DNA from 2 places in the Nocardioides sp. NPDC023903 genome. Region 2 is predicted to be linked to the other one. Evidence: riboswitches for the same ligand, from Rfam matches in the RefSeq annotation. Region 2 holds a riboswitch; the other holds the start of a gene.

Region 1 (4,319 bases), on a different contig from region 2:
GCCGGAACGCCTTCGCCCACGGTTGGTCGCCTCGGCGCGCGGCGACCACGACCGACACCACCCCCACCAGGAGCAGGAGCAGCAACGGGTTTGTGGTGAAGGAGGCGTACGCAGCCAGGCCGATCGCCCACACCCACCAGGCGACGGGGTGCAGATCGCGGGGCAGGTGCGCGACCGCGGCCGTACGGAACAGGGTGCTCATCGCCGGCGCCACCACACGGCACCGGCGACGGTGAAGAGTGCGAGGATCCCCGCGGGCGCGACCCAGGCGGGCAGATGCTCGGGGGCCGAATCTTTCGATTCTTCCGGAAATAACTCCGGCGACGGGCTTGAGGGCGCCCCCACAGCATCCCCAAGCTCCGTCGCCGGAGCGGTAACGACATCGTCGTCTATCCACGTGAACGCAACACCCTGCCCGGAGGTCACGCTGATTTCGGTAACATTTCTGGAGGCATAGCTCCAGGCCGCCGAATCGTCGGTGATCCACAGCGACCAGTACGCGTCGGCAGGCGGCATCTGGGCGCAACCCGCCGCCTTCGGGCGCTCATCGACGCGGCATACGACGCTGGGCATCGAGGTCACATAGGTGAGCGGATGTCCCGCCTTCTCGAAGAGATCGGCGCCGGTGTCGCCCTCCTCGGGCTGGACACAGGTGACCTCAGGCTCGCCACCCAACGCGTTGGGCTCGACGACGACGGTGACGCCGTCGCACGTCTCGGCGGCAGACGATGCGGCGACCGGGACGAGGACGGGTGCGGTGGCCCCGGCGAGGATCGCGAGGGCCACCAACGAGGACCGCAGGATCAGCACGAGCTCTTCGCGGTCGCGTCCTTGGGCAGGAAGACCAGCGACGGCAGCGCCTGAGCGGCGGCGAGGCGGTACATCCCCTCGGACTCCTTGGTCAGGCCCTTGGTGTTGCCCTCGGTCAGCGCGGCGTCGTCATAGGCCACCGCGCCGGCGTCGTCGCCACAGGTCACGACGTGGTCAGCAACCCAGGCTGCCGCCTTCTCCGCGGCAGCGGTCTCACCCGCGCGACCGAACGCCCACCCGGCCAGGCCGGTGGTGTTGGAGTTGGCGATGTTGCCGGTGGCGGCCTTGAACGACCCGTCCTTCGCCTGGGTCTCCTTCAGCCACTCGACACCGGCCTCGACGGCCTTCTCCGCCTCCGGGGACGCAACCCCGGACAGGGCGATCAGCGCAAACGCCGTGGCGTCGGCGTCCGGGACGGCCTTCGGGTCGGCGTCGCAGGTCTGGTCAGCAGCGGCGGGGTCGGCCGTGAAGGTGACCCGGAACCACCCCTCCTCGCACTGCTGCCCGGCCAGGAACTCCGTCGCGGCGGCGGCTTCCTTGCTCTCGGCGTTGTTCAGGGCCCACACGGCGTACGACTGTCCGATGGTGTTGGAGTAGTCGGCCGCCTTCTTGTTCTTGGGGTCGAGCTCGTCGGCGATGCGGCCGTTCTCGGCGACCGTGCCCTCGAGCTGCTTCAGCAGACCGGGGTCGGAGGCGTCGACGTTCTGCTGGAGGACCAGCGCCTTCGCAGTGGCCCCTGCCGAGGTGACCGTGCCGAACCCGGGCGAGGTGTAGGCCTTCTTGTTCTCCATCACGGCCGTGGCGATCGTCGAGATCTCCTCGTCGTAGCCACCGACCTCTGCAAGCGCGATCCCGATGTCGGCGCTGAGCCCGAAGTCGTCGGTGCCGTACTGCGCGTTGCGGGCCACGCCCTCCGGCGCCTGGGCCACGAGCCAGTCGGCCACCGAGGTGGACACCTTGGCGTCGTAGGTGGGCTTCTCCCCCTCCTCGACGGCTTTCTCGCCACAGCCGGCGAGCGAGGTGAGGGCGAGGGCGGCGGCGATGCCACCGAGGACGGTCTTCTTCATGGTTCCTTCCGCGCTGTTCGTCGGGAAGGCCCAGGGCCGACCCGCTGCTTTCCACGACAGCGTCAGGTCAGTACGCGTCCGTCGGCAGGTGCTCCGGCTCGCTCAGGACACTCGGTGCCTGGGCCTACGGTTGCGGGTCAGCGCCGGGATTCGACCGGCTTCCCCCACCACGGCGTGTGTTGATTGAGGCGCCCATCCTATGCCGGGCGAGCCGTGCTTGCGGGATCGCCACCGAGCAGTCACTCTGTCCCCATGCGCCACAGGATTCTCGGCCTTGTCGCAGCATCGATCTCGGCCACCCTTCTCGCCCTCTCCCCGACCACGACGGCCGGCGCCGAGGAGGCACGGACGTCGGTCACGTACGCCGATCTGGTCGCCATGTTCGGCGAGAAGGTCGGCGACCGGAGCACCGTCGAGACCGGACTGCCGAGCCTCAACCGCGCGATGGCCGACGCCGGGATCACCACCGCCTACCGGCAGGCCGCCTATCTGACCACGCTCGCCAACGAGAGCTCCTTCCACCACGACGCCAAGGGCCGCGACAAGCGGAAGTTCACCGGCCGCGGCTACATCCAGCTGACCGGCGAGGCCAACTACACCGACGCCGGGACCTACTTCGACATCGACCTGCGCCGCCGCCCCGAGCTCGCCCGGTCGCTGGACTACAGCGCCCCGATCTCGCGGTGGTACTGGACCGTCGCCCGTGACATCAACCCGCTCGCCGACGCTCTAGACATGGGCAAGGTCAACGCGGCGATCGGCTACCCCTCCAACAAGAAGGAGGACGCCGAGCGCTGCCGCGACTTCAAGGCCGCGCTCGAGCATCTCCACGGGTCGGTGCCCAAGGGCGTCAGATGCGCCCGCCCGGCCTCCGCGCAGACCCGGTAGAGGACGTACGTCATTTCTTGGTGCGCTTGTCGCTGACCGCGATCGCCGAGGTGCCCTCGTCCTTGAGCTCGAAGAGGTCGATCGCCTTGATGAGCTTGGTCCAGGTGGCGTACCCGTAGTTGCGCGGGTCCTCGGAGGACTGGTTGCGGATGCGGGAGACCACGGTGCCGACCAGGGCCCAGCCGTCGTCGTCGGCGGCCGCGGCGATGGAGTTGCGCAGCAGCTGGATCAGCCGGGCGTTGCGCTTCAGCGCCTGCCCGTTGGTCGCCGATGACGACTGCTTGCGAGTACGCGTGGCCCCGGGCTCGGCGTCGACCTCGGTCTCCTCCTCGGAGCTCCCGAGCTTCTCCACCACGGTGAACCGGGTGCAGGCGCTCTTGAACGGCGCCGGCGTCTTCTCCCGGCCATAGCCGTAGACCGCGCGGCCCTTCTCCCGCAGGTAGTGCACCAGCGGCGTGAAGTCGGAGTCGGAGGAGACCAGCGCGAACGCGTCCGGGATCGCCGCGTGCAGCAGCTCGACGGCGTCGATCGCGAGCGCCATGTCGGAGGCGTTCTTGTGGGCGGTCAGGTCGAACTGCTGCATCGGCCTGATCGCGGCGTCGTGCAGCTCCTCGATCCAGCCCTTGAGCTCGGACTTGGTCCAGTTGCCGTACGCCCGCCGGATCGTCACCTCGCCGTACTCGGCCAGGTCGTTCAAGATCTCGTCGATCTTCGAGGCAGGCGCGTTGTCGGCGTCGATGAGCAGTGCGATGCGGAAGGGCTCGGTCACGGTCACGCCGGACAGTCTGCCAGTGCACCCCATCGCCGAGTCGGCTCATCCTGACCAAAACCAACGCCGAGTCGGCGCGTCATGACGCGCCGACTCGGCGGGGTTTGTTGTCAGGACGAGCCGACTCGGCGTGGGTTAGGAGAGCTTCTCCAGGATCAGCTCGCGGACGCGCATGGCGTCGGCCTTGCCGCCGGTCGCCTTCATGACCGCGCCGATGAGCGCACCGGCCGCGGCCTGGTTGCCGCCGCGGATCTTCTCGGCGACCGCGGGCTGGGCGTCGATGGCTTCGTCGACAGCTGCGCCGAGCGCGCCGTCGTCGGAGACCACGGCGAGCCCGCGGGAGTCGATGATCTCGGAAACCGTGCCCTCACCGGCGAGAAGACCCTCGAAGACCTGACGGGCCAGCTTGTCGGTCAGCGTCTTGGCGTCGACCAGCTTCTGCACCTCGGCGACCTGCACCGGGGTGACACCGAGCTCGGCGAGCTCGACGCCACGGTCGTTGGCGCTGCGGGACAGCTCGGCCATCCACCACTTGCGGGCCGCCTGTGCGGAGGCTCCTTCGGCGACCGTCGCCTCGATCAGCGACAGCGCGCCGGCGGCCCAGACGTCACGCATCTCCAGGTCGGAGTAGCCCCACTCGACCTGCAGGCGAGCCCGCTTGTCAGCAGTACGCTCCGGCAGGCTCGCGCGCAGCTCCTCGACCCACTCGCGCGACGGCGCGACCGGGACGAGGTCGGGCTCGGGGAAGTAGCGGTAGTCGTCGGCGTCCGACTTCGGCCGGCCGG
Region 2 (4,319 bases):
CCTCCGGCGGGCACCTCGTCGAGACGTGCCGCGGCGAGGTCGACCGACCCGGTCGGCGGCAGCACCAGCTCGGCGCCCTCGCCCCGGAACGTGATCATCCCGACCTTGTCGCGGCGCCGGTAGGCGTCGAGGAGCAGCGAGAGGACCGCCGCCTTGACCTGCGCCATCCGCTTGCGCGCGGCCATCGAGCCGGACGCGTCGACGCAGAAGAGCACCAGGTTTGCCTCGCGGCCCTCACGGACAGCGGTGCGGAGGTCCTCGATCCGCAGCTCGACCTTCGCCGAGGTACGGTCCCTGGCGCCCTGCTTCCCCGCGGCCGCCTTGAGCGTCTCGACGAGGTGGAGCGAGCCGCGGGTGCTGACGCTCGCGCCGATCCGACGGCCGCTGCTGCCGATCGCCTTGCTCCGGCCGCCGGTGCGGCCCGTGCCCAGGCCGGTCACGGTCAGGAGGCGGGGGCGGTACGCGGTGCCTGCGGCAGTGGTCGAGGTGTTCCCCGCGGACGGGGTGGGCAGGGCCTCATCCGTCGTCGAGGTCTCGTCCTGGGACGTCTCGACGGGCTCGGTCTCCGAGGAGTCCTCGTGGGAGCTCTCGGCCTGCCCGACCTCCGGCTCGGACTCGGGTCCGTCCTGCGGTCCGTCCTGAGGGTCGTCGTGCTCCGGCCCGCCCTCCGGCGGCTCGGGCGGCAGCTCCTCGTCGCCGAGGATGCGGTCGAGCAGGTCCTCGTCGAGCCCGGGAGCGTCGAAGGGGTTGCGTCGGCGGCGGTGCGGGAGGGCCAGCAGGGCGGCCCTGCGGATGTCTTCGCGGGTGACCTCGGAGCGACCGGCCCAGGCCGCGTGCGCGACCGCGGTGCGGGCGGTGACGATGTCGGCGCGCAGCCCGTCGACCTCGAACGCCGCACAGACCTCGGCGATCTTCAGCAGCCCGGGCGCGGTGAGCCGGACCTTCCCGACGAGGGCGCGCGCGGTGGAGACCCGTGCGGTCAGGTCGCGCTCGGCGGCCACATAGCGCTCGACGAACGCAGGAGCGTCCAGGTCGAAGGCCATCCGGCGGCGTACGACCTCGGCGCGCAGCGCCGGATCCCTGGGTGCGGCCACCTCGACGGTGAGCCCGAAGCGGTCCAGGAGCTGCGGACGCAGCTCGCCCTCCTCGGGGTTCATGGTGCCGATCAGCACGAACCGGGCGGCGTGCTCGACCGAGACGCCGTCCCGCTCGACGCTGACCCGCCCCATCGCCGCCGCGTCCAGCAGCAGGTCGACCAGGTGGTCATGGAGCAGGTTGACCTCGTCGACGTACAACAGGCCGCGGTGCGCCCGCGCCAGCAGCCCCGGCTCGAACTCGACCGCACCGCGCGACAGCGCGCTCTCCAGGTGGAGCGAGCCGACGACGCGGTCCTCAGTCGCACCGACGGGCAGCTCGACCAGCCGCACGGGCCGGCTCTCCACGACGGCGGCGGACCCGAAGGGCCCGTCCGGCGACTCCGCGGAGGGGTCGGCCGGATCGATCGAGAACCGATCCCCGGCGTAGACCGAGATCGAGGGCAGCACGGCCGCCAGACCACGTACGGCCGTCGACTTCGCGGTCCCCTTCTCGCCACGGACCAGGACCCCGCCGATCGCCGGGGAGATCGTGGTGAGCACGAGCGCGAGGCCCATGTCGTCGAGGTCATCGGCCTGGCAGCCGAGGACGGCAGAAAATGGGTAATGCACCGGCATGGAGAGGCTCCCGCTCCCTATCGCTTGGATTGGATGGACGCGGGGCCGGTCTTCGGACTTGTCGAGTCCCACGAAAGGGGCTCGTTCACCGCAGCGGGCCTGTGCCGGATTCTCACCGGCTTCCCAGATTCTCCCTTCCCACCGTCCTCACCAGCTCCTGTGACAGAGCCGATGACTGGGCAGTCGGGGCACCTCGCGCCTGAGCGGCCACTGTAGCGTCTGGCCTCATGATCGTCGTGGTGGGCATCGGTGCCGGAGGTTGGGACGAGATTCCCGTACGTCACCAGCAGCTGATCCGGGAGTCCGCCGTCCTCCTCGGCGGCAAGCGTCATCTCGACCTCGTCCCCGACGTCCCCGGCCAGCGCCGCGAGCCCTGGCCCTCGCCGCTGCGCGAGGGCCTCCCGGCGCTACTCGAGTCACTGCCCAACGATGAACCCGTCGTGGCGCTGGCCTCGGGCGACCCGCTGGTCTCCGGCATCGGGACGACCCTGATCGACGTGCTGGGCCCGGCGAACGTACGCATCGAGCCAGCCGTCTCCTCCGTCGCCCTCGCCCGTGCCCGGATGGGCTGGGCGGCCGAGTCGTGCGTGGTCGTCAGCCTCGTCGGCCGCGACGTCTCGCTGATCGCGCGCGAGCTCGCTCCCGGCCGCCGGATCCTGGCGCTCTCCTCGGACGGATCCACTCCTGGACTCGTCGCGGACCTGCTGGTCACCGCCGGTTTCGGGGCCTCGGCGATGACCATCCTGGGCGAGCTCGGAGCGGAGACCGAGAGCACCCGGACCGCGACAGCCTCGGAGTGGGATGCCGAGTCGCCGCGGCTCAACATCGTGGCGATCGAGTGCGTCGGCACACCCCTCCTCGGCTGGGCCGCCGGCCTTCCCGACGACGTCTTCGAGAACGACGGCCAGCTGACCAAGCGCGACCTGCGGGCCTCTGCTCTGGCGCGCCTCGCCCCCACTCCCGGAGCGCACCTGTGGGACGTCGGCGCCGGTGCCGGCTCGGTCGGTATCGAGTGGATGCGGGCGCACCCGTCATGCACCGCGACCGCGGTCGAGGCCTCCCCCGAGCGGGCCGCCCGGATCGCCCGCAACGCGACCCGTCTCGGCGTACCCGGCCTGGCCGTAGTCCAGGGCCGCGCCCCCGATTCGTTGCGCGATCTTCCGGCGCCCGACGCGATCTTCATTGGCGGCGGTGCGACCCGATCCGGCGTACTCGACACCTGCCTAGCCGCCCTCCGCCCCGGTGGCCGGCTCGTCGTCCATGGTGTGACGCTGGAGACCGAGCAACTGCTGGCCACGGCCTACCAGAAGCATGGCGGCGAGCTCACCCGGATCTCGGTGGAGACCTCCGCTCCGATCGGCACGTTCACGGGCTGGACCCCGGCACGGGCTGTGACGCAGTGGTCCGTGTCGGTCCGATAACTGGCGCTCGGGGTACTTCGGGCGAACGAAAATTCGTTCGCCCGCCGCGCGCCTGACCCCACACCTGCGGAAGGAAAATTCCTTCCCCGACCAAACCGGTCCGACTGGACGTCTCGGCACCGAACGAATTTTCGTTCGCCTCCAGGTCCTTCACCGAGTGGAGTCGCAGCGTGAAAGAAAAATTTCTTCCACCGATCAACCGCCCGACTGCCCGGGATCGGGACAACCCAAAATCCCCAAGCCCGTGCCCAACTCAAAACTCCGCGCCAAACCCCTGCCGCCGACCCGATAACCAGCCAAATTTCTCGGCGACGACCGGTGTCAAGGATCGCCGCAGGCGACCGGCGAAGCCGGCGGCCGAAGGCCGTCCTTTACTCCGGGCGTCGCCGAGAACACCCTCCAAGAACAGGTCGGCGGCAAACCCCAACCACAAAATACGGCACCCTCAGCGCCCCGAGAGATACCTCTCCTCATGAACCACCGACGACAGCCCCGACCGATGCCTCCACCCGAACCGCTCCAGATCCGGCACCTCAGGCACCCCCTCGACCGCACCGACGCAGAGCCAGGCCACCGGACGTACGTGTGACGGAAGCCCGACCAGCGACCGCAGGAACTCCTCACGGTAGAAGCTGACCCAGCCGACACCGAGACCCTCGGCGGTGGCGGCGAGCCAGAGGTTCTGGATCGCAAGGACGGTCGAGTAGAGCCCGGCGTCGGCGATGGCGTGCCGCCCGAGGACCTGCGACCCGCCGCGGGTCGGGTCGTAGCCGACGACGACCCCGAGACCGGACTCGCAGATGCCCTCGATCTTGATCCGAGAGAAGGTCTCGGCCCGCTCGCCGGAGAGGGAGGAGGCGAAGACGTCCCGCTCGGTGGCGACGTGCTCGCGGAAGGCCGACAGCGTCTCCGGCGAGCGCACCAGCACGAAGTCCCACGGCTGCGTCATCCCGACGCTCGGGGCGGCGTGGGCGGCCGACAGGACCCGCTCGAGCACAGCGGGATCGACCGGCTCGCCGGTGAACTCCGCACGCGTGTCCCGGCGCCGGTTGATCGCGTCGTAGAGCTCCATCAGGCACGCTCCTTCAGGTTTCGCGGGCGAGCAACGTCGTAGAGGAACGACTCGCCTCCGTCGCGGGCCAGCGCGGGCCCGGCGAGGATGACGGCTGCCTGCCTCAGACCAGCG

The links. Region 2 has a riboswitch for cobalamin ahead of AB0F44_RS04275 (VWA domain-containing protein). Riboswitches for the same ligand answer to the same signal wherever they lie in the genome.
Region 1: linked by a shared signal. The riboswitch ahead of AB0F44_RS18635 (prenyltransferase/squalene oxidase repeat-containing protein) and the one ahead of AB0F44_RS04275 (VWA domain-containing protein) in region 2 are both predicted to bind cobalamin.

What each region holds. Positions count from the first base shown of each region.
Region 1 is NZ_JBEZZS010000018.1:46,245-50,563, forward strand. Features, by position in the region: gene AB0F44_RS18625 (energy-coupling factor transporter transmembrane component T) at 1-202, opposite strand, end outside; gene AB0F44_RS18630 (hypothetical protein) at 199-810, opposite strand; gene AB0F44_RS18635 (prenyltransferase/squalene oxidase repeat-containing protein) at 804-1,877, opposite strand; cobalamin riboswitch at 1,943-2,088, opposite strand; gene AB0F44_RS18640 (glycoside hydrolase family 19 protein) at 2,130-2,765, shown strand; gene AB0F44_RS18645 (NYN domain-containing protein) at 2,776-3,540, opposite strand; gene gatB (Asp-tRNA(Asn)/Glu-tRNA(Gln) amidotransferase subunit GatB) at 3,670-4,319, opposite strand, start outside.
Region 2 is NZ_JBEZZS010000002.1:160,336-164,654, reverse strand. Features, by position in the region: gene AB0F44_RS04275 (VWA domain-containing protein) at 1-1,712, opposite strand, end outside; cobalamin riboswitch at 1,738-1,877, opposite strand; gene cbiE (precorrin-6y C5,15-methyltransferase (decarboxylating) subunit CbiE) at 1,940-3,133, shown strand; gene bluB (5,6-dimethylbenzimidazole synthase) at 3,579-4,205, opposite strand; gene cobM (precorrin-4 C(11)-methyltransferase) at 4,205-4,319, opposite strand, start outside.